3 regions of the Shigella sp. SIG3 genome follow, and region 3 is predicted to be linked to each of the others. Evidence: predicted binding sites of a transcription regulator. Region 3 holds the regulator's gene; each other region holds the start of a gene.
What was found. Region 3 encodes Fur, which represses iron uptake genes when iron is present. Its sites were predicted from a motif close to ATAATAATGAGAACNACTATCAA; they were not measured.
Positions count from the first base shown of each region.

Region 1 (6,998 bases), on a different contig from region 3:
CTTTCGCCATGATCGCCGTACCCCCCATATCCAGCAAGTTGTGCCAGCCTGCATACAGCTTCGCGCCAATCACCGGAATGGTATTAAGCCACGCCAGATCGGGTAACGTCATGTCGCCGCTGGAAATGGCTTTAATTAGCGGGCCGCTGCCGTCGACGATACTGTTAACCAGCAAAGCAATAGGGATGATAAACACCATCACTAATAACAGCGTCATCACCAGAACGGCGAGAGAGCGGCGGCCAAACATGATCTTTTGCAAACGTAACAATACCGGCCAGGTGGCGATAACCACCGTACCGGCCCATGCAAAGCCGAGAATAAAGGGTTGAACAATCCACAGACATGCCACAATCATGATGGCTAAAAACAGCACCGAAAGCAGAATTTGTGCGACATCCCTGGGCTGACGAACATTTACCATAACTACTTTTCACCTTTTTTGTGCGTCAAATCGTCGACGCGACGTGGACACGCGAAACTCACCTGCATAATGATGAGCAATTTCAGCGGTTTTTAACAGGCCGATTCTGTCCTTAATTCTGATGGGCGTGTTAGAAAAAAATGTGGTACAACAACTCAGGCAACACGCAAACGATTTACTCGTCGTATTTCAAGTTGCATGTGCTGCGGCTACGTTCGTTCACCCCAGTCACTTACTATTGTAAGCTCCTGGAGTTCACTCGCTTGCCGCCTTCCTGCAACTCGAAATCCATAGAGTAAATAAACATCACCTTTCAGTGCGCTATTGCAGCCGCCTGAAAGAATAGTGTATCGACCTACATCACAGACCGCAGGAAAGGGTCAATATAATGATTCCACAGATTTCCCAGGCACCCGGCGTCGTTCAACTGGTGCTTAATTTTTTGCAAGAGCTGGAGCAACAAGGTTTTACCGGCGATGCGGCGACAAGTTATGCCGATCGTCTGACAATGTCGACCGACAACAGTATTTACCAACTTCTCCCCGATGCGGTGGTATTTCCGCGTTCAACCGCAGATGTGGTGCTGATCGCCCGTCTTGCCGCGCAGGAACGCTATTCATCGCTGATCTTTACCCCCCGCGGCGGCGGCACCGGCACTAACGGTCAGGCGCTCAACCAGGGGATTATTGTTGATATGTCCCGCCATATGAACCGCATCATCGAAATTAACCCTGAAGAGGGCTGGGTGCGCGTTGAGGCCGGGGTGATAAAAGACCAACTCAATCAGTACCTGAAACCGTTCGGCTACTTTTTTGCGCCGGAACTTTCGACCAGCAACCGGGCAACGCTCGGTGGGATGATCAATACCGATGCATCCGGTCAGGGATCGCTGGTCTATGGCAAAACGTCAGATCACGTACTTGGCGTACGCGCGGTGTTGTTGGGGGGCGATATTCTCGATACGCAACCTTTACCCGTCGAGCTGGCGGAAACGCTGGGTAAATCCAATACCACAATCGGGCGAATTTATAACACGGTTTATCAACGTTGCCGTCAGCAACGCCAGTTAATCATCGACAACTTCCCCAAACTTAACCGCTTTCTTACCGGTTACGATCTGCGTCATGTCTTTAACGATGAGATGACCGAGTTCGACCTGACGCGCATTCTGACGGGTTCAGAAGGGACGCTGGCCTTTATTACCGAAGCGCGGCTGGATATTACGCGCTTGCCTAAAGTGCGCCGTCTGGTGAATGTCAAATATGACTCTTTTGACTCTGCGCTGCGTAACGCGCCGTTTATGGTTGAGGCGCGGGCGCTTTCGGTAGAGACGGTGGACTCAAAAGTGCTGAATCTGGCGCGGGAAGATATTGTCTGGCATTCCGTCAGCGAGTTGATTACCGATGTGCCTGACAAAGAGATGCTCGGACTGAACATTGTGGAATTTGCTGGTGATGATGAGGCGCTGATTGACGAGCGAGTTAATGCACTCTGTGTGCGGCTTGATGAGCTGATTGCTAGCCAACAGGCAGGTGTGATTGGCTGGCAGGTGTGCCGCGAGCTGGCGGGGGTTGAACGTATCTATGCGATGCGCAAAAAAGCCGTTGGTCTGCTTGGCAATGCCAAAGGTGCCGCTAAGCCAATTCCGTTTGCTGAGGATACCTGCGTACCGCCGGAACATCTGGCCGATTATATTGCTGAATTTCGCGCGCTGCTCGACAGCCACGGCTTAAGCTACGGTATGTTCGGTCACGTCGACGCAGGTGTCTTGCACGTCCGTCCGGCACTGGATATGTGCGATCCGCAACAAGAGATTTTGATGAAGCAAATCTCTGATGACGTGGTGGCGCTGACTGCGAAATACGGTGGTTTGTTGTGGGGCGAGCACGGCAAAGGTTTTCGCGCTGAATACAGCCCGGCGTTTTTCGGTGAGGAACTTTTTGCAGAACTGCGCAAAGTGAAAGCGGCATTTGACCCGCATAACCGACTCAACCCAGGGAAGATTTGCCCGCCAGAAGGTCTCGATGCGCCGATGATGAAAGTGGACGCGGTGAAGCGCGGTACATTCGATCGGCAGATCCCCATTGCGGTACGCCAGCAGTGGCGCGGTGCGATGGAGTGTAACGGCAACGGTTTATGCTTCAACTTTGATGCCCGTAGTCCGATGTGTCCGTCGATGAAGATCACCCAGAACCGGATTCATTCACCGAAAGGGCGCGCAACGCTGGTGCGTGAATGGCTGCGCTTGTTGGCGGATCGCGGCGTTGACCCACTCAAACTGGAACAAGAACTGCCTGAATCCGGCGTCAGTTTGCGGACGTTAATTGCCCGCACGCGCAATAGCTGGCATGCGAATAAAGGCGAATATGACTTCTCACACGAAGTCAAAGAGGCGATGTCGGGCTGTCTGGCCTGTAAAGCTTGTTCGACCCAGTGCCCCATCAAAATTGATGTGCCGGAGTTTCGCTCTCGTTTTCTGCAGCTCTATCACACCCGTTATTTACGCCCGCTTCGCGACCACCTCGTTGCTACGGTCGAGAGCTACGCACCGCTGATGGCACGCGCGCCGAAAACCTTTAACTTCTTCATTAACCAGCCGCTGGTGCGCAAACTCTCGGAAAAACATATCGGCATGGTTGATTTGCCACTGCTGTCGGTCCCCTCGCTACAACAACAAATGGTGGGGCATCGCTCGGCAAACATGACGCTGGAACAGCTTGAAGCTCTCAATGCAGAGCAGAAAGCGCGCACGGTGTTGGTGGTGCAGGACCCCTTTACCAGCTATTACGATGCGCAAGTGGTGGCGGATTTTGTCCGTCTGGTTGAAAAATTAGGTTTCCAGCCTGTGTTACTGCCATTTTCGCCAAATGGCAAAGCCCAGCATATCAAAGGCTTTCTTAATCGTTTTGCGAAGACGGCGAAAAAGACGGCGGATTTCCTCAACCGTATGGCTAAGCTTGGGATGCCAATGGTGGGCGTCGATCCGGCGCTGGTACTTTGTTATCGCGATGAATATAAACTGGCGCTGGGCGAGGAACGTGGCGAGTTTAACGTCTTACTTGCGAATGAATGGCTGGCAAGCGCACTTGAGTCACATCCAGTGGCTACAGTCAGCGGTGAATCATGGTATTTCTTTGGTCACTGTACCGAGGTTACCGCTTTGCCGGGCGCGCCAGCACAATGGGCCGCGATATTTGCCCGTTTTGGCGCGAAACTGGAAAATGTCAGCGTGGGTTGCTGCGGCATGGCAGGGACTTACGGACATGAAGCGAAAAACCATGAAAATTCGCTCGGGATCTATGAGTTATCCTGGCATCAGGCTATGCAGCGACTGCCGCGTAACCGCTGTCTGGCGACCGGATATTCCTGCCGTAGCCAGGTAAAACGGGTTGAAGGCACGGGGGTACGCCATCCTGTGCAGGCTTTACTGGAGATTATTAAATGATATGGAAACGGAAAATCACCCTGGAAGCACTGAATGCTATGGGTGAAGGAAACATGGTGGGGTTCCTGGATATTCGCTTTGAACATATTGGTGATGACACCCTTGAAGCGACAATGCCAGTAGACTCGCGGACAAAGCAGCCTTTCGGGTTGCTGCATGGAGGAGCATCCGTGGTACTGGCCGAAAGTATCGGTTCCGTTGCCGGTTATTTATGTACCGAAGGTGAGCAAAAAGTGGTTGGTCTGGAAATCAATGCTAATCACGTCCGCTCGGCACGAGAAGGGCGGGTGCGCGGCATATGTAAACCGTTGCATCTCGGTTCGCGTCACCAGGTCTGGCAGATTGAAATCTTCGATGAGAAAGGGCGTTTGTGCTGTTCGTCACGATTGACGACCGCCATTTTGTGACGTTGTCACCAGAAAAGTGTGACGCATATTGCTTTTGGTCATTATCTGCACAGTAAACGGTGGTATACTGTGCAGGTCTTGTCTAAAAGCGAGGATGCTATGTCTACTCAACTTGATCCCACCCAGCTGGCCATTGAATTTTTACGCCGTGACCAGAGCAATCTTTCACCTGCCCAATATCTCAAACGTCTGAAACAACTAGAACTTGAATTTGCTGACCTGCTTACTCTCTCTTCTGCTGAATTAAAAGAAGAAATCTACTTTGCCTGGCGTCTGGGCGTGCATTGATCCTGACTTAATGCCGCAAGTTCGCCAAATCGACCTGGATTAACCTCCGTCCAGGTTCGATGACCTTCTTAATACTGCTTATCTACCGCCTGATATTGTTCAAAAATAATACTAATCGCAGTTTGTGTTAAAACGGCGGGTTAGCTTTATGAGATTATTCTTATCGCCCCTTCAAGAGCTAAGCCACTGAGAGTGCCGGAGATAAGCGCCGGATGGGGTAGAAACCCTTAAGCCTGTGTCGCACAGACTTAAGGGTTTTCTTATTTCTGAACGCTGCACTTTTTTACCTATCTCTTAAATAGTCATTTTCAATACAACTTTTTCTTTTTCATCACAGCCTTAATGCTCCTTAGATAATAACCATTATCTAACAATGAGATACCTAATTCTTAGCGTGCCTGTTAACCCACACATCAGGGGCTATGCTTATTAAAAGCAGGCAAAAAGCATGTTTTACGGTAAAGCCCCTGCGTTTGCTGGGTTGAACTGATAATCATTATCACTAACATGCTGTTATACGCTGAAAGCGATGAAGTGAGGTAAATAGATGGACATGCATTCAGGAACCTTTAACCCACAGGATTTCGCCTGGCAAGGCTTAACGCTGACACCCGCAGCGGCGATACACATCCGCGAGCTGGTGGCAAAGCAGCCAGGTATGGTCGGCGTGCGCTTAGGTGTGAAGCAAACGGGCTGCGCGGGCTTTGGCTATGTGCTCGACAGTGTTAGCGAGCCGGACAAAGACGATCTGCTGTTTGAACACGACGGCGCGAAGCTGTTTGTCCCGCTGCAATCGATGCCGTTTATTGATGGCACGGAAATCGATTTCGTTCGTGAAGGACTTAATCAGATATTCAAATTTCACAACCCTAAAGCCCAGAATGAATGTGGCTGTGGCGAAAGCTTTAGGGTATAGGCGGTACTATGTCTCGTAATACTGAAGCAACTGACGATGTCAAAACCTGGACCGGCGGCCCGCTGAATTATAAAGAAGGATTCTTCACCCAGTTAGCCACCGATGAGCTGGCAAAGGGGATAAACGAAGAGGTGGTGCGCGCAATTTCGGCGAAGCGTAATGAGCCGGAGTGGATGCTGGAGTTTCGTCTAAACGCCTATCGCGCATGGCTGGAGATGGAAGAACCGCACTGGTTGAAAGCGCACTACGACAAGCTGAATTATCAGGATTACAGCTACTACTCAGCACCATCGTGCGGTAATTGTGACGACACTTGCGCGTCTGAACCTGGCGCGGTGCAGCAAACTGGCGCGAACGCCTTTTTAAGTAAAGAGGTGGAGGCGGCGTTTGAGCAGTTGGGCGTTCCCGTGCGGGAAGGCAAAGAGGTGGCGGTGGATGCCATTTTCGACTCTGTTTCGGTTGCCACCACTTATCGCGAAAAACTGGCGGAGCAGGGAATTATTTTCTGTTCCTTTGGTGAGGCGATCCACGATCACCCGGAACTGGTGCGTAAATATCTCGGCACCGTGGTGCCGGGGAATGACAACTTCTTTGCAGCACTTAATGCGGCGGTAGCCTCTGACGGTACGTTTATTTATGTGCCTAAAGGCGTGCGCTGCCCGATGGAACTTTCCACCTATTTTCGCATTAACGCGGAAAAAACCGGGCAGTTTGAGCGCACAATTCTGGTGGCCGACGAAGACAGCTACGTCAGCTACATTGAAGGCTGTTCCGCTCCGGTGCGTGACAGCTATCAGTTGCACGCGGCAGTGGTGGAAGTCATCATCCATAAAAACGCCGAGGTGAAATATTCCACGGTACAAAACTGGTTCCCTGGCGATAACAACACCGGCGGTATTCTCAACTTCGTCACCAAGCGTGCTTTGTGCGAAGGCGAAAACAGCAAAATGTCATGGACGCAATCAGAAACCGGGTCAGCGATTACGTGGAAATATCCCAGCTGCATTTTGCGCGGCGATAACTCCATTGGTGAGTTTTACTCAGTGGCGCTGACCAGCGGTCATCAGCAAGCGGATACCGGCACCAAGATGATCCACATCGGTAAAAACACCAAATCGACCATTATCTCGAAAGGGATCTCTGCCGGACATAGTCAGAACAGTTATCGCGGCTTAGTGAAAATCATGCCGACGGCAACCAATGCGCGCAATTTCACTCAGTGCGACTCAATGCTGATTGGCGCTAATTGTGGGGCGCATACCTTCCCGTATGTCGAATGTCGCAATAACAGCGCACAACTGGAGCACGAGGCAACGACATCACGTATTGGTGAAGATCAACTGTTTTACTGCCTGCAACGCGGGATCAGCGAAGAAGACGCCATCTCGATGATTGTTAACGGTTTCTGCAAAGACGTGTTCTCAGAACTGCCGCTGGAATTTGCCGTTGAAGCACAAAAACTCCTCGCCATCAGTCTTGAACACAGCGTCGGATAAGGAATAAACATGTTAAGTATTA
Region 1 covers NZ_JBQZXE010000075.1:5,305-12,302, reverse strand. Annotated here, with positions in the region: gene ydiK (AI-2E family transporter YdiK) at 1-424, opposite strand, end outside; gene ydiJ (D-2-hydroxyglutarate dehydrogenase YdiJ) at 813-3,869, shown strand; gene menI (1,4-dihydroxy-2-naphthoyl-CoA hydrolase) at 3,866-4,276, shown strand; gene ACUU1I_RS13715 (YdiH family protein) at 4,376-4,564, shown strand; gene sufA (Fe-S cluster assembly scaffold SufA) at 5,112-5,480, shown strand; gene sufB (Fe-S cluster assembly protein SufB) at 5,489-6,976, shown strand; gene sufC (Fe-S cluster assembly ATPase SufC) at 6,986-6,998, shown strand, end outside.
Region 1: sufA (Fe-S cluster assembly scaffold SufA) is a predicted target of Fur. The motif match lies at 5,051-5,073, and genes of this name have one in related genera.

Region 2 (6,998 bases), on a different contig from region 3:
TACCAGCCCTTTGAGCAGCTGTTTTTGCTTCAGCGGATCTTTCAGGCGGATACGACGGAACAGTTCTGGTGCGAAGTTCGGAATACCGGTGAACTTCATCATCTCACCCTGGGTAAAGGTGTCGCCGATCTGAATGGTGCCGTGGTTGTGCAGGCCGAGGATATCGCCCGGATACGCTTCTTCAACGTGCGAACGGTCACCCGCCATAAAGGTCAGCGCGTCGGAGATCACCACATCTTTCGCAGTGCGCACCTGGCGCAGTTTCATGCCTTTTTCATATTTACCGGACACCACACGCATAAACGCCACGCGGTCGCGGTGTTTCGGGTCCATGTTGGCCTGAATTTTAAATACGAAGCCGGTAAATTTATCTTCGCTCGCTTCTACGGTACGGGTATCGGTCTGACGCGGCATCGGCGCAGGCGCCCACTCCACCAGGCCATTCAGCATATGATCAACGCCGAAGTTACCCAGCGCAGTACCGAAGAATACCGGAGTGATTTCGCCCGCAAGGAACAGCTCTTTGTCGAACTCGTTAGACGCGCCTTTAACCAGTTCCAGTTCGTCACGCAGCTGCTGTGCCAGATCTTCACCAACCGCAGCATCGAGATCCGGGTTATTCAGCCCTTTAACAATGCGGACTTCCTGAATGGTGTGCCCTTTACCGCTCTGATAGAGATAGGTTTCATCTTTATAAAGGTGGTAAACGCCTTTAAACAGCTTGCCGCAGCCAATTGGCCAGGTGATCGGTGCGCAGCCAATTTTCAGCTCGTTCTCAACTTCATCGAGCAGTTCCATCGGGTCGCGGATATCACGGTCAAGTTTGTTCATAAAGGTGAGGATCGGCGTGTCGCGCAGACGGGTAACTTCCATCAGCTTACGGGTACGATCTTCAACACCTTTTGCGGCGTCGATAACCATCAGGCAGCAGTCCACCGCCGTCAGGGTACGATAGGTATCTTCCGAGAAGTCTTCGTGCCCCGGGGTGTCGAGCAGGTTAACCAGGCAATCGTGATACGGAAACTGCATCACAGACGTAGTAATGGAGATCCCACGCTGCTTTTCCATCTCCATCCAGTCCGACTTAGCGTGCTGGTTGGAACCACGGCCTTTTACTGTACCGGCGGTCTGAATGGCCTGTCCGAACAGCAGCACCTTCTCGGTGATGGTAGTTTTACCGGCGTCCGGGTGAGAAATAATGGCAAAAGTGCGGCGCTTCGCCACCTCTTGCAAATAAGGAGACAACGTCATAATTCTTTCTTCTTGAGTAAGCGGCATCGCGCCGCGCTTGTTGAAAACGAAAAATTGCGGCTATTTTACCCATCAACGGGGGGGAGGCAATCAGTGTTTACACAGGAGCTGCTCCAGTTCGTGCAACGAAGAAACGGTCCAGGTGGGCGCGATGCCTTCTGGTTGCTCGCGATTGTGCGCATTCAGCCAGCAGGTCGCAAGCCCGGCGTTGATGCCACCGAGAATATCGGACTCGGCAGTGTCGCCAACCATCAGCACGCGTGAACGGTCAGGATTGCCCGCCTGTTCCAGCGCATAATCGAAAATTTTCTTATTCGGTTTGGCAACGCCAACTTCTTCGGAAATCACCAGCAAATCGAAGTAATCACGCAGGCCCGTCCGTTCCAGACGCACTTGCTGCAAGGCGCTAAAACCGTTGGTGATGATGCCGATTTTAGCGTTGCCACGAATGGCGTTAAGCAGAGAAACCGCGCCCGGCAACGGCGTACAGATTTCCGCCATCGCATTAATAAAGGCATCGTTAAGCAAGCCTGCTTCAACTTTCAGCCGTTCGGCCCAGCTCTCGAAACGCCCGTGCTGAAGCTGTAATGAAGTGATCGCGCCGTTTTGATAATCCACCCACAGTGGCTTGTTAACGGCCTGATAGTCCTGAAAATCTTCAGCGGTAAAGGTGACGCTGTAATCAAGAAACATCCGCTGCAGGCCGGTGAATGAGTCAAAGGTAAACAGCGTTTCATCGGCATCAAAGAAAATCCAGTCCCACTTCATTATTCCACCTTGTCTTACATACTGATTGGCAACGCCATGATGATGGCGTCTTCGCGACCGTCCGTGGTGGGGTAGTAATTGCGGCGAATCGTCGCCTCGTTAAAGCCTAAACTTTCGTACAGGGCAATGGCGGCAGCATTTGAGGCACGGACTTCCAGCCATAGTGTCGCCACGCCGCGTTTTTCCAGTTCGTCGATCAGATGTTCCAGCAGCGCCCTACCCAGCCCCTGACGCTGATAGTCGGGATCGACCGCAATATTGAACAATGTAGCTTCATCCAGCACCACTTGCGTAATCGCAAACGCCGCCATTTTGCCGTTTTGCGTTAACTGAAAGTTGAGATAACGCTCGCCCTGGTTGCTGGCAAAGGTTTTTTCACTCCACGGAAAGGCGTGGGCGCGTTGTTCAATGTGGTAAGCCGCTGGTAAATCAGTCGTTTCGAGGGAAGAAATCGTGTTCATATGTGCAAATTTGTTGCCATAACGCGGCGCGTGCCGTTGGGTTTGCCCGTAATTCGGTGAGCGCCGGTGATGCCACCTGAGCGCCTTCCAATGATAGCGGTTCGTCAGTACCCAACCGCCAGCTGTTGCAGCGACTGCCTTGCGGCAGCATCGCGATTTTTTCTGGCGTCAGTTGCAGCACTTGATCGGGGCTGACGGTTAATGCGCGCAGAACATCGCTCACTAAAGGATCAGTCAGGGCGGGAAGATCGTTTGCCACCATCACCAGACGGACGTGTGCCGGGCTCGCAATGGCAATCTCCCCCTGCAACGCGCCAGGGCGACGCAGCGACCACTGGGTAATGCCCAGTTGCTGTAACTGCCAGTCTCGTCGGGATGTCATAGCGAATCGCTCCTGTTGTCAGGGGCGCAAATATAGCAAATTCGTCGATACCGCGCCAACATATGGCTATAATCGCCGCCAGTATCAATTGAGGAGCATTCCATGTCTGCATTTACCCCGGCAAGTGAAGTCTTGCTGCGTCACAGTGATGATTTCGAACAAAGCCGTATTCTGTTTGCCGGAGACTTACAGGATGACCTGCCCGCGCGTTTAGATACCGCGGCCAGCCGTGCTCATACCCAGCAATTCCACCATTGGCAGGTGTTAAGCTGCCAGATGGGGGATAACGCCCGTTTTAGTCTGGTCGCCACGGCGAATGATGTCGCAGATTGCGATACGCTGATTTACTACTGGCCGAAGAACAAACCGGAAGCCCAGTTCCAGTTGATGAATTTACTTTCTCTGCTGCCAGTGGGGACAGATATTTTTGTCGTTGGCGAGAACCGCAGCGGCGTGCGCAGCGCTGAGCAGATGCTGGCAGATTATGCGCCGTTGAATAAAGTCGACAGCGCTCGTCGCTGTGGCCTCTATTTTGGTCGTCTGGAAAAACAGCCAGTATTTGATGCGGATAAATTCTGGGGCGAATACAGCGTCGATGGCCTGACGGTCAAAACGCTGCCTGGCGTGTTTAGCCGCGACGGTCTGGATGTCGGTAGCCAGTTGCTGCTCTCGACGTTAACTCCGCACACGAAAGGTAAAGTGCTGGATGTCGGCTGTGGCGCGGGTGTACTTTCAGTTGCCTTTGCGCGCCATTCGCCGAAAATTCGTCTCACCTTGTGCGATGTCTCTGCCCCGGCGGTAGAAGCCAGCCGCGCAACACTTGCAGCCAACGGTGTTGAAGGTGAAGTCTTTGCCAGCAACGTCTTTTCCGAGGTGAAAGGTTGTTTTGATATGATCATCTCCAACCCGCCGTTCCACGATGGGATGCAAACCAGCCTGGATGCGGCGCAAACGCTGATTCGTGGCGCGGTGCGTCATCTTAATAGCGGCGGCGAGCTGCGAATTGTAGCGAACGCCTTCCTGCCTTACCCGGACGTGCTGGATGAGACATTTGGCTTCCATGAAGTTATCACGCAAACCGGGCGCTTCAAGGTATATCGCGCCATTATGACCCGCCAGGCGAAGAAAGGTTGAGTATCTGATATCTGTCGCCGCATACCGTGTCGGATGCGGCGTGAACGCCTTATCCGACCTACAAAACCTGCACGTTAGCCCTTCGTAGGCCAGATAAGACGCGCCAGCGTCGCATCTGGCATCTGCCCCCGCATGCCTACCAAACCTGCACGCTAGTTTCCTGATGGACATTTTTCCAGCAATTACACATCAGGCGATAATTAACTATTGACGAAAAGCTGAAAACCACTAGAATGCGCCTCCGTGGTAGCAATTCTTTTTAAGAATTGATGGTATGCGAAGGTGGCGGAATTGGTAGACGCGCTAGCTTCAGGTGTTAGTGTCCTTACGGACGTGGGGGTTCAAGTCCCCCCCTTCGCACCAAAAACCACGTTGATATTGCTCGCACTGGGCGAAGGTGGCGGAATTGGTAGACGCGCTAGCTTCAGGTGTTAGTGTTCTTACGGACGTGGGGGTTCAAGTCCCCCCCCTCGCACCAAACGAGGCGATATCAAAAAAAGTAAGATGACTGTGCGAAGGTGGCGGAATTGGTAGACGCGCTAGCTTCAGGTGTTAGTGTCCTTACGGACGTGGGGGTTCAAGTCCCCCCCCTCGCACCAATTATCTTTACTTCCTTTCTTGTTTCTTCCCTGTTTTGTCATCCCTGATTCAAATTCATTATCATCAGCATGATGCCAGCAATAAGCGCCAGGCACGATGGTAGCAAAATGTAATGCCGCAACTGTTTGTGATACAGCATCACCGGCGTCAATACTAATCCCATCAGAATGACAATCCGCCACTGATCCGGCGATAAATCCGCATACATCAGCCCTGCAATCAGCAATCCCGGCAGCAACACTCCCCAGCCACTGCCCAGCGTACGTTGCAACATGGTTTCATCTCTTTCATTGATAATGAAAACCAATATCATATGATAATTTTTATCATTTGCAAGCCAGAGAAATCCCTTGCTATCGAGTAAACCTATCGATAGGATTAGCAATCATTATCATTTAGATTACTATCACGATTATGGCCTATCGTTCCGCACCGCTCTATGAAGATGTCATCTGGCGAACGCATCTCCAGCCGCAGGATGCTGGGCTTGCACAAGCCGTACGGGCGATGATCGCCAAACATCGTGAACATTTGCTGGAGTTTATCCGCCTGGATGAACCCGCTCCGCTTAACGCCATGACGCTGGCGCAATGGTCATCACCGAATGCGCTAAGTTCTCTACTGGCGGTCTATTCCGATCATATCTATCGCAACCAACCAACGATGATCCGCGAGAACAAACCGCTGATCTCACTATGGGCACAATGGTATATCGGCCTGATGGTGCCACCATTAATGCTGGCGCTACTGACGCAGGAAAAAGCATTAGATGTGTCGCCGGAACATTTCCATGCTGAGTTTCACGAAACCGGACGCGTCGCCTGTTTCTGGGTCGATGTGTGTGAAGATAAAAACGCAACACCACATTCGCCGCAGCAGCGAATGGAAACGTTAATCAGCCAGGCGCTGGTTCCGGTTGTGCAAGCACTAGAAGCGACCGGAGAGATCAACGGCAAACTTATCTGGAGTAATACCGGTTATTTGATCAACTGGTATCTCACTGAGATGAAGCAACTGCTCGGCGAGGCTACTGTTGAATCGCTGCGCCATGCCCTCTTTTTTGAGAAAACGCTCACGAACGGTGAAGATAATCCACTCTGGCGTACCGTGGTACTGCGCGACGGCCTGCTGGTGCGCCGCACTTGCTGCCAGCGTTATCGCTTACCGGATGTGCAGCAATGTGGCTATTGTACGCTGAAATGAAAGCACTGCCGGGGAAGTAAACCCGGCATCATGCGGATTAATAGGGATGCAACACATTACTTGCTTCGCAATGCCGCATACATAACAGAATATCTGCGGCCTCCAACAACCCTGCATCAGAACTGACGCCCAGTTTCGACATCACATTAAATTTATGCGCTCGGATCGTTTTGATATTACGTTTAAGCTGCTCGGCAATTTGTGTCATTGAGTAGCCACGCGACATAAAGCGCAATATTTCTCTCTCCGTCGGGCTTAACGTCCGGCTTTGGTTAATGTACCACTGATTGTTCAGTCGGTCGGTCGCCTGACGTACACCATTTAATGACAAAAAGAATTCCTGATGAAAAATCTCCAGCGTTGACGCTTTACTTAATACACCGTCCAGCGGTGATGGCGACAATGAACCAATCAGCCGAGCTTCAATATCATCATCCACAATAACTAAACGCCGGGTACGCGGAAACTTAATCGCCAGCTCAGTCAGGCAAGATAATCCCTCTCTCCGCTCACTTCTCATGGCAGAAAAAGAAAAAATGACCGCCGCAAACGAGATCCGCGACATGGCATCCTGAAATGACTCCTGACTGGTATAGGTATGGAGCTTATAAGGGTTGCCCGCAAACTTTCTGAATAAACTCTCAATACCGATACTACTCATGACGCATTTTTCTATGAGTGCGACATTTCTCTTCTTAATTCGGCTGTGTTCCATTCTGCGGCATCTCCATAAACAGAAGGCAAGTTAAGTTCTCTTGCACCCTGCGCGCTATTTATCCATGCATACATTTCAGCGTTGCTGTGAATTGCCAGTCGACGCATCGCACTGTTTTTTTGGGCGCTGATAGTTTTATTACTTTTCTTAAGCAATGAAGCTATCTGGTTGATGCCCCATCCTTTACCTAATAGCCGCAGTACCTTGCGCTCTGAAAGAGTGAGAATGACGGAGCGATAGCTAAAATCATGAGTTTCAGTCATTGCCGGAGAGGTCAGCATGGCGCTGATACGCTCTGCATGCGTATTGCCGGAACGTACGGTCTTGACCAGATTCTCAATGGGTTCAACATCAGACAATAACGTCGCCGTAGGGCACATGAGCAGTTCTACAGCCTGGGAATACCAGGAGCGTGACACCATGAAAACCCAGTGAATTTCCCGATATTGTGAGATTAAAGAATAATAATGTTCACAAACAGAAC
Region 2 covers NZ_JBQZXE010000013.1:48,370-55,367, forward strand. Annotated here, with positions in the region: gene prfC (peptide chain release factor 3) at 1-1,251, opposite strand, end outside; gene yjjG (pyrimidine 5'-nucleotidase) at 1,342-2,019, opposite strand; gene rimI (ribosomal protein S18-alanine N-acetyltransferase) at 2,034-2,480, opposite strand; gene holD (DNA polymerase III subunit psi) at 2,449-2,862, opposite strand; gene rsmC (16S rRNA (guanine(1207)-N(2))-methyltransferase RsmC) at 2,965-3,996, shown strand; tRNA gene ACUU1I_RS04880 (tRNA-Leu) at 4,273-4,359, shown strand; tRNA gene ACUU1I_RS04885 (tRNA-Leu) at 4,388-4,474, shown strand; tRNA gene ACUU1I_RS04890 (tRNA-Leu) at 4,509-4,595, shown strand; gene ACUU1I_RS04895 (DUF1435 domain-containing protein) at 4,634-4,870, opposite strand; gene fhuF (siderophore-iron reductase FhuF) at 5,011-5,799, shown strand; gene bglJ (DNA-binding transcriptional activator BglJ) at 5,837-6,514, opposite strand; partial or broken gene ACUU1I_RS04910 (helix-turn-helix domain-containing protein) at 6,472-6,998, opposite strand, start outside.
Region 2: fhuF (siderophore-iron reductase FhuF) is a predicted target of Fur. The motif match lies at 4,887-4,909, and genes of this name have one in related genera.

Region 3 (6,998 bases):
GTAGCGGGTAAAGCATTCCAGTTTGAGCGTGAAGGTTACTTCTGCCTCGACAGCCGCCATTCCACGGCCGAAAAACCGGTATTTAACCGCACCGTTGGGCTGCGTGATACCTGGGCGAAAGTAGGCGAGTAATTTTAAGTTCTACCAAGCCGGGTGAGGCATTTACGTCGCATCCGGCAATAAATAGACAATAAATTTCAAACGCTAAATTGCCTGATGCGCTTCGCTTATTAGGCCTACATGATCTCTGCAATATATTGAATTTGCGTGCTTTTGTAGGCCGGATAAGGCGTTCACGCCGCATCCGGCAAGAAATAGCAAACAATCCCAAACGCCGCGCTCTGCGGCGTTTTTTCTGCTTTTCTTCGCGAATTAATTCCGCTTCGCAATTTATCCATAAAATAAATTTAAAATCACAAAACATAATTAAATAAAATGTAACCGCTTTCATCTTGCTGGAATTTCACGTTTTTATTCTTCTGCAAGCCTTTCAACCGCAAACTTAAGCCTTGTAACAAAAATCATCAAAATATGTGCGGTTGCTCATGTTCTTACATTCTGGTTACAGAAAGAGATTGATAATTCGCGTCGCGAAAAATAGTCTGTTCCTGTAGTCAGCGAGACTTTTCTCAACGCTACTTTTTTAATTTTTATTTTTTTTCGCTGTTCACCTTTGGTGCAGCAATTTATACGTCAAAGAGGATTAACCCATGCGTACGTTTAGTGGCAAACGTAGTACGCTGGCGCTGGCTATTGCCGGTGTTACAGCAATGTCGGGCTTTATGGCAATGCCGGAGGCTCGCGCCGAAGGATTCATCGACGATTCAACCTTAACCGGCGGTATCTATTACTGGCAGCGTGAACGCGACCGTAAAGATGTTACCGACGGCGACAAATACAAAACCAACCTTTTTCACTCCACCTGGAATGCCAACCTCGATTTTCAGTCCGGTTATGCTGCTGATATGTTCGGCCTTGATATTGCTGCGTTTACGGCGATTGAAATGGCGGAAAACGGCGACAGCTCCCACCCGAACGAAATCGCGTTTTCAAAAAGTAATAAAGCCTATGACGAAGACTGGTCCGGCGACAAAAGCGGTATAAGCCTGTATAAAGCTGCGGCCAAATTTAAATACGGTCCGGTTTGGGCGAGGGCAGGTTACATTCAGCCAACCGGTCAAACGCTGTTAGCGCCGCACTGGAGCTTTATGCCGGGTACTTATCAGGGGGCGGAAGCCGGGGCGAATTTTGATTACGGCGATGCTGGTGCCTTGAGTTTCTCCTACATGTGGACCAACGAATACAAAGCGCCGTGGCATCTGGAAATGGATGAGTTTTATCAGAACGATAAAACCACCAAAGTTGATTATCTGCACTCCATCGGTGCGAAATACGACTTCAAAAATAACTTCGTACTGGAAGCGGCATTTGGTCAGGCGGAAGGGTATATCGATCAATATTTTGCCAAAGCCAGCTACAAATTTGATATCGCCGGTAGCCCGTTAACCACCAGCTACCAGTTCTATGGTACCCGCGATAAAGTTGACGATCGCAGCGTCAACGATCTTTATGACGGCACCGCTTGGCTGCAAGCGTTGACCTTTGGTTACCGGGCGGCTGACGTAGTGGATTTGCGCCTCGAAGGCACCTGGGTTAAGGCTGACAGTCAGCAGGGATACTTCCTGCAACGTATGACCCCAACCTACGCTTCCTCCAACGGCCGCCTGGATATCTGGTGGGATAACCGTTCCTACTTCAACGCTAACGGCGAAAAAGCGGTCTTCTTCGGTGCGATGTATGACCTGAAAAACTGGAATCTTCCAGGCTTCGCCATCGGCGCTTCCTACGTTTACGCATGGGATGCTAAACCTGCGACCTGGCAGAGCAATCCGGATGCGTACAACGACAAAAACCGGACTATTGAAGAGTCTGCCTACAGCCTGGATGCGGTCTACACCATTCAGGACGGTCGCGCCAAAGGCACGATGTTCAAACTGCACTTCACCGAATACGACAACCACTCCGACATCCCAAGCTGGGGCGGCGGTTACGGTAACATCTTCCAGGATGAGCGTGACGTGAAATTTATGGTAATCGCACCATTCACCATCTTCTGATGCCCGACGCGGCAGGTTTTGTGCCTGCCGCATTCAATGAAAAAACTGATTCTCATCGCCATGATGGCATCGGGGCTGGTAGCTTGTGCGCAATCAACCGCACCACAGGAAGACAGCCGTCTGAAAGAGGCATACAGCGCCTGTATCAACACCGCGCAAGGTTCGCCAGAAAAAATTGAAGCCTGCCAGAGCGTGTTAAACGTGCTGAAGAAAGAGAAACAACATCAGCAGTTTGCCGACCAGGAAAGTGTACGCGTACTGGATTATCAGCAGTGTCTGCGTGCAACGCAAACCGGAAATGATCAGGCGGTGAAAGCCGATTGTGATAAGGTCTGGCAGGAAATACGCAGTAATAACAAATAAGTGAGAGCTGTAACTCTCGCTTTTCTTATTTCCCTTGTATAAAAAAGCCAACCCGCAGGTTGGCTTTTCTCGTTCAGGCTGGCTTATTTGCCTTCGTGCGCGTGCTCATCTTCGCGGCAATCGCCTTCGGCACAGTGACCGTAAAGATAGAGACTGTGGTTAGTCAGGCGAATGCCATGTTTTGCGGCAATTTCACGCTGACGCGCTTCGATGGAATCATCACTAAATTCGATAACCTTGCCGCAGTCGAGGCAAATCAGGTGATCGTGGTGATGTTGCTGTGTCAGCTCAAATACGGATTTACCGCCTTCAAAATTGTGGCGGGTGACGATACCAGCGTCGTCAAACTGGTTCAGTACGCGATATACCGTAGCCAGACCAATTTCTTCACCCATATCGATCAGACGTTTGTATAAATCTTCCGCACTGACGTGATGGTTGTCCGGCTCCTGAAGAACTTCCAGGATTTTTAAACGAGGAAGCGTTACTTTCAGGCCAGCTTTCTTTAGGGCGGTATTGTTATCAGTCATGCGGAATCTGTCCTGTTACTAAGCGGTTCACTTCATTAGAAGAAGTGACAGAATTTGCTCTTGAGATAATGCGTATCATTATAGAATTGCCACGCCTAAATGAAAACCACAAGTCCCTGGCAAATATTGTTAATAAAAACGTGGCACAGCTTACATTTACAACGGCAAGGCCACTTGAACACTGGGACATTGTACAGGTACAACAGCAAAAGTTACAAATTTGTAGCAATTATTTTGATTGGCATTATCTATTAATACGGCGTAGACATGAGTCTACGCCGCATCACATCAGGCATTAAGAATTTCGTCGAGATGCAACTCTTCAGAAATCTGTTTAACCCATTTTTCTACACGTTCAGCGGTCAGTTCCGGCTGACGGTCTTCGTCGATAGCCAGACCGACAAAGTGGTCGTCATCTGCCAGACCTTTTGATGCTTCGAAATGATAGCCCGCAGTTGGCCAGTGACCAACGATGGTTGCACCGCGCGGTTCAATGATGTCGCGGATGGTGCCCAATGCGTCGCAGAAATATTCGGCGTAATCTTCCTGGTCACCACAACCAAACAGCGCAACCAGTTTACCATTGAAATCAATCTCTTCGAGAGTCGGGAAGAAGTCATCCCAGTCACACTGCGCTTCGCCGTAATACCAGGTTGGGATGCCCAGCAGCAGAATGTCGTAAGCTTCCAGATCTTCTTTGCTGCTTTTTGCAATGTCATGGACATCGGCAACGTCTTTACCAAGCTGTTTTTGAATCATTTTTGCGATATTTTCGGTATTACCGGTGTCGCTGCCGAAAAAGATGCCAGTGATAGCCATGAGTGAAATAACCTCTTGAAACTTATTGAAATGGGGGTGGAAAATTGCCCACGGATAAAGGCAATCATAGCAGAACAGGCAGTCTTGCGGAATCAGCAAACGAGCAGGACTGCACACTGTGCTACATGAAAGTGGAAATTTAAACGATGCCCTGACTACGCAGCGCCGCCAGTTGCTGCATTAACATCTCTTCGATCAGTTCGCTACGGCTCATATTACGCGATTCCGCCAGCTCGTTCAGCGCCTCGACAGCTTCCGCGTTCAGCTTCAGTTCGACACGCTTAAGGCCACGTACTTTGTCGCGTTTTAGCTGGTTGCGTTTATTAATACGCAGCTGTTCATCGCGCGAAAGCGGATTAGTTTTCGGTCGTCCCGGTCGACGCTCGTGCGCGAACAGATCTAATGTCGTACGGTCCGTTTGTTCTTTGGCCATGATCTTGGTGACTTCGGGGGAAACAATCAGCCAGGCCTCTGCCCGGATGGATAGCGCGCCATAATACATCAGCGCGATGACTCACGCCAACGCCCACGCGCGGAAAGCGACGCGGACGCTGGGTTTTTAATCAGTTGCGTTAATCATTGAGATAGCGACGGATAGCGCGTAATACCGCATCCGGTTTTTCAGCATGGACCCAGTGACCCGCGCCTGCAATCACATGCGCCCGTGCCTGTGGAAATTGTGCCAGTAAATCATCACGGTACTGCTCGCTAACATACGGAGAATTGCCGCCAGGGATAAACAGGGCAGGGTGATCCCATGCCGGGATTTTCTCCCAACCCACAATATGCGGATACTGATCCCACAATACCGGTACGTTAAAGCGCCACTCCCCGTCAACAAAAGATTTCAACAGAAACTGAATCACCCCTTCTTCATTAAGATGCTGGCGCATTATTGCTGCTGCTTGCTGGCGAGTTTGTGCGTCCGATTCACTGACCGCGTTGATAGCTGCGAAAATCTCATCATGACGGCGTACGTGATAGTCGACCGGTGCGATATCGATCGCCACCAGTTTATCGATGCGATCGGGGGCCAGTGCAGTAAGTGCCATTACCGCTTTACCGCCCATGGAGTGACCGATAAATGTTGCTTTGTCGATCTGCAGTGCATCCAGGGTATCAACAAGATCCTGCGCCATCGCCGGGTAATTCATTACCGGCTCTCTTGGTGAAAGACCGTGGTTACGCATATCAACCTGGATGATATTGTGATCGTTTACCAGATCGCGAGCCAGTACGCCAAGGTTGTCGAGGCTACCAAACAGACCATGGACAAGAACGATGGGAGAATTATTGTGCTGGTTTTGTGCAGTTTGCGCGCGGATATTTAATTTCATGGCAAAGTTCTTTTTTTCGCGTTGTCGGGTTAGGGTATTATGTTGACCATTGTGCCACAGGGCTGCAACAAATAAGGTTTATTCCGAGTTTTTCTGCAAGCCAGGCTTGACGCTATCCGCTGCCGGGATTTATTCATATACTCTTGGCGACTTGTATTCAGCTAAGACACTGCACTGGATTAAGATGAAAACGATTGAAGTTGATGATGAACTCTACAGCTATATTGCCAGCCACACTAAGCATATCGGCGAGAGCGCATCCGACATTTTACGGCGTATGTTGAAATTTTCCGCCGCATCACAGCCTGCTGCTCCGGTGACGAAAGAGGTTCGCGTTGCGTCACCTGCTATCGTCGAAGCGAAGCCGGTCAAAACGATTAAAGACAAGGTTCGCGCAATGCGTGAACTTCTGCTTTCGGACGAATACGCAGAGCAAAAGCGAGCGGTCAATCGCTTTATGCTGCTGTTGTCTACACTATATTCTCTTGACGCCCAGGCGTTTGCCGAAGCAACGGAATCGTTGCACGGTCGTACACGCGTGTACTTTGCGGCAGATGAACAAACGCTGCTGAAAAATGGTAATCAGACCAAGCCGAAACATGTGCCAGGCACGCCGTATTGGGTGATCACCAACACCAACACCGGCCGTAAATGCAGCATGATCGAACACATCATGCAGTCGATGCAATTCCCGGCGGAATTGATTGAGAAGGTTTGCGGAACTATCTAAAACGTTGCAGACAAAGGACAAAGCAATGGCAATCCACAATCGTGCAGGCCAACCTGCACAACAGAGTGATTTGATTAACGTCGCCCAACTGACGGCGCAATATTATGTACTGAAACCAGAAGCAGGGAATGCGGAGCACGCGGTGAAATTCGGTACTTCCGGTCACCGTGGCAGTGCAGCGCGCCACAGCTTTAACGAGCCGCACATTCTGGCGATCGCTCAGGCAATTGCTGAAGAACGTGCGAAAAACGGCATCACTGGCCCTTGCTATGTGGGTAAAGATACTCACGCCCTGTCCGAGCCTGCGTTCATTTCCGTACTGGAAGTGCTGGCAGCGAACGGCGTTGATGTCATTGTGCAGGAAAACAATGGCTTCACTCCGACGCCTGCCGTTTCCAATGCCATCCTGGTTCACAATAAAAAAGGTGGCCCGCTGGCAGACGGTATCGTGATTACACCGTCCCATAACCCGCCGGAAGATGGTGGTATCAAGTACAATCCGCCAAATGGTGGCCCGGCTGATACTAACGTCACCAAAGTGGTGGAAGACAGGGCCAACGCACTGATGGCCGATGGCCTGAAAGGCGTGAAGCGTATCTCCCTCGACGAAGCGATGGCATCCGGCTATGTGAAAGAGCAGGATCTGGTGCAGCCGTTCGTGGAAGGGCTGGCCGATATCGTTGATATGGCGGCGATTCAGAAAGCGGGCCTGACGCTGGGCGTTGATCCGTTGGGCGGTTCCGGTATCGAATACTGGAAGCGCATTGGCGAGTATTACAACCTCAACCTGACCATCGTTAACGATCAGGTCGATCAAACCTTCCGCTTTATGCACCTCGATAAAGACGGTGCGATCCGTATGGACTGCTCCTCCGAGTGTGCGATGGCGGGTCTGCTGGCACTGCGTGATAAGTTCGATCTGGCGTTTGCTAACGACCCGGATTATGACCGTCACGGTATCGTCACTCCGGCAGGTTTGATGAATCCGAACCACTACCTGGCGGTGGCGATCAACTACCTGTTCCAGCATCGTCCGCAGTGGGGCAAAGATGTTGCTGTCGGTAAAACGCTGGTTTCTTCTGCGATGATCGACCGTGTGGTC
Region 3 covers NZ_JBQZXE010000021.1:26,793-33,790, forward strand. Annotated here, with positions in the region: gene glnS (glutamine--tRNA ligase) at 1-132, shown strand, start outside; gene chiP (chitoporin ChiP) at 711-2,117, shown strand; gene chiQ (ChiQ/YbfN family lipoprotein) at 2,154-2,480, shown strand; gene fur (ferric iron uptake transcriptional regulator) at 2,564-3,010, opposite strand; gene uof (fur leader peptide) at 3,003-3,089, opposite strand; gene fldA (flavodoxin FldA) at 3,299-3,829, opposite strand; gene ybfE (LexA regulated protein) at 3,969-4,262, opposite strand; gene ybfF (esterase) at 4,402-5,166, opposite strand; gene seqA (replication initiation negative regulator SeqA) at 5,351-5,896, shown strand; gene pgm (phosphoglucomutase (alpha-D-glucose-1,6-bisphosphate-dependent)) at 5,922-6,998, shown strand, end outside.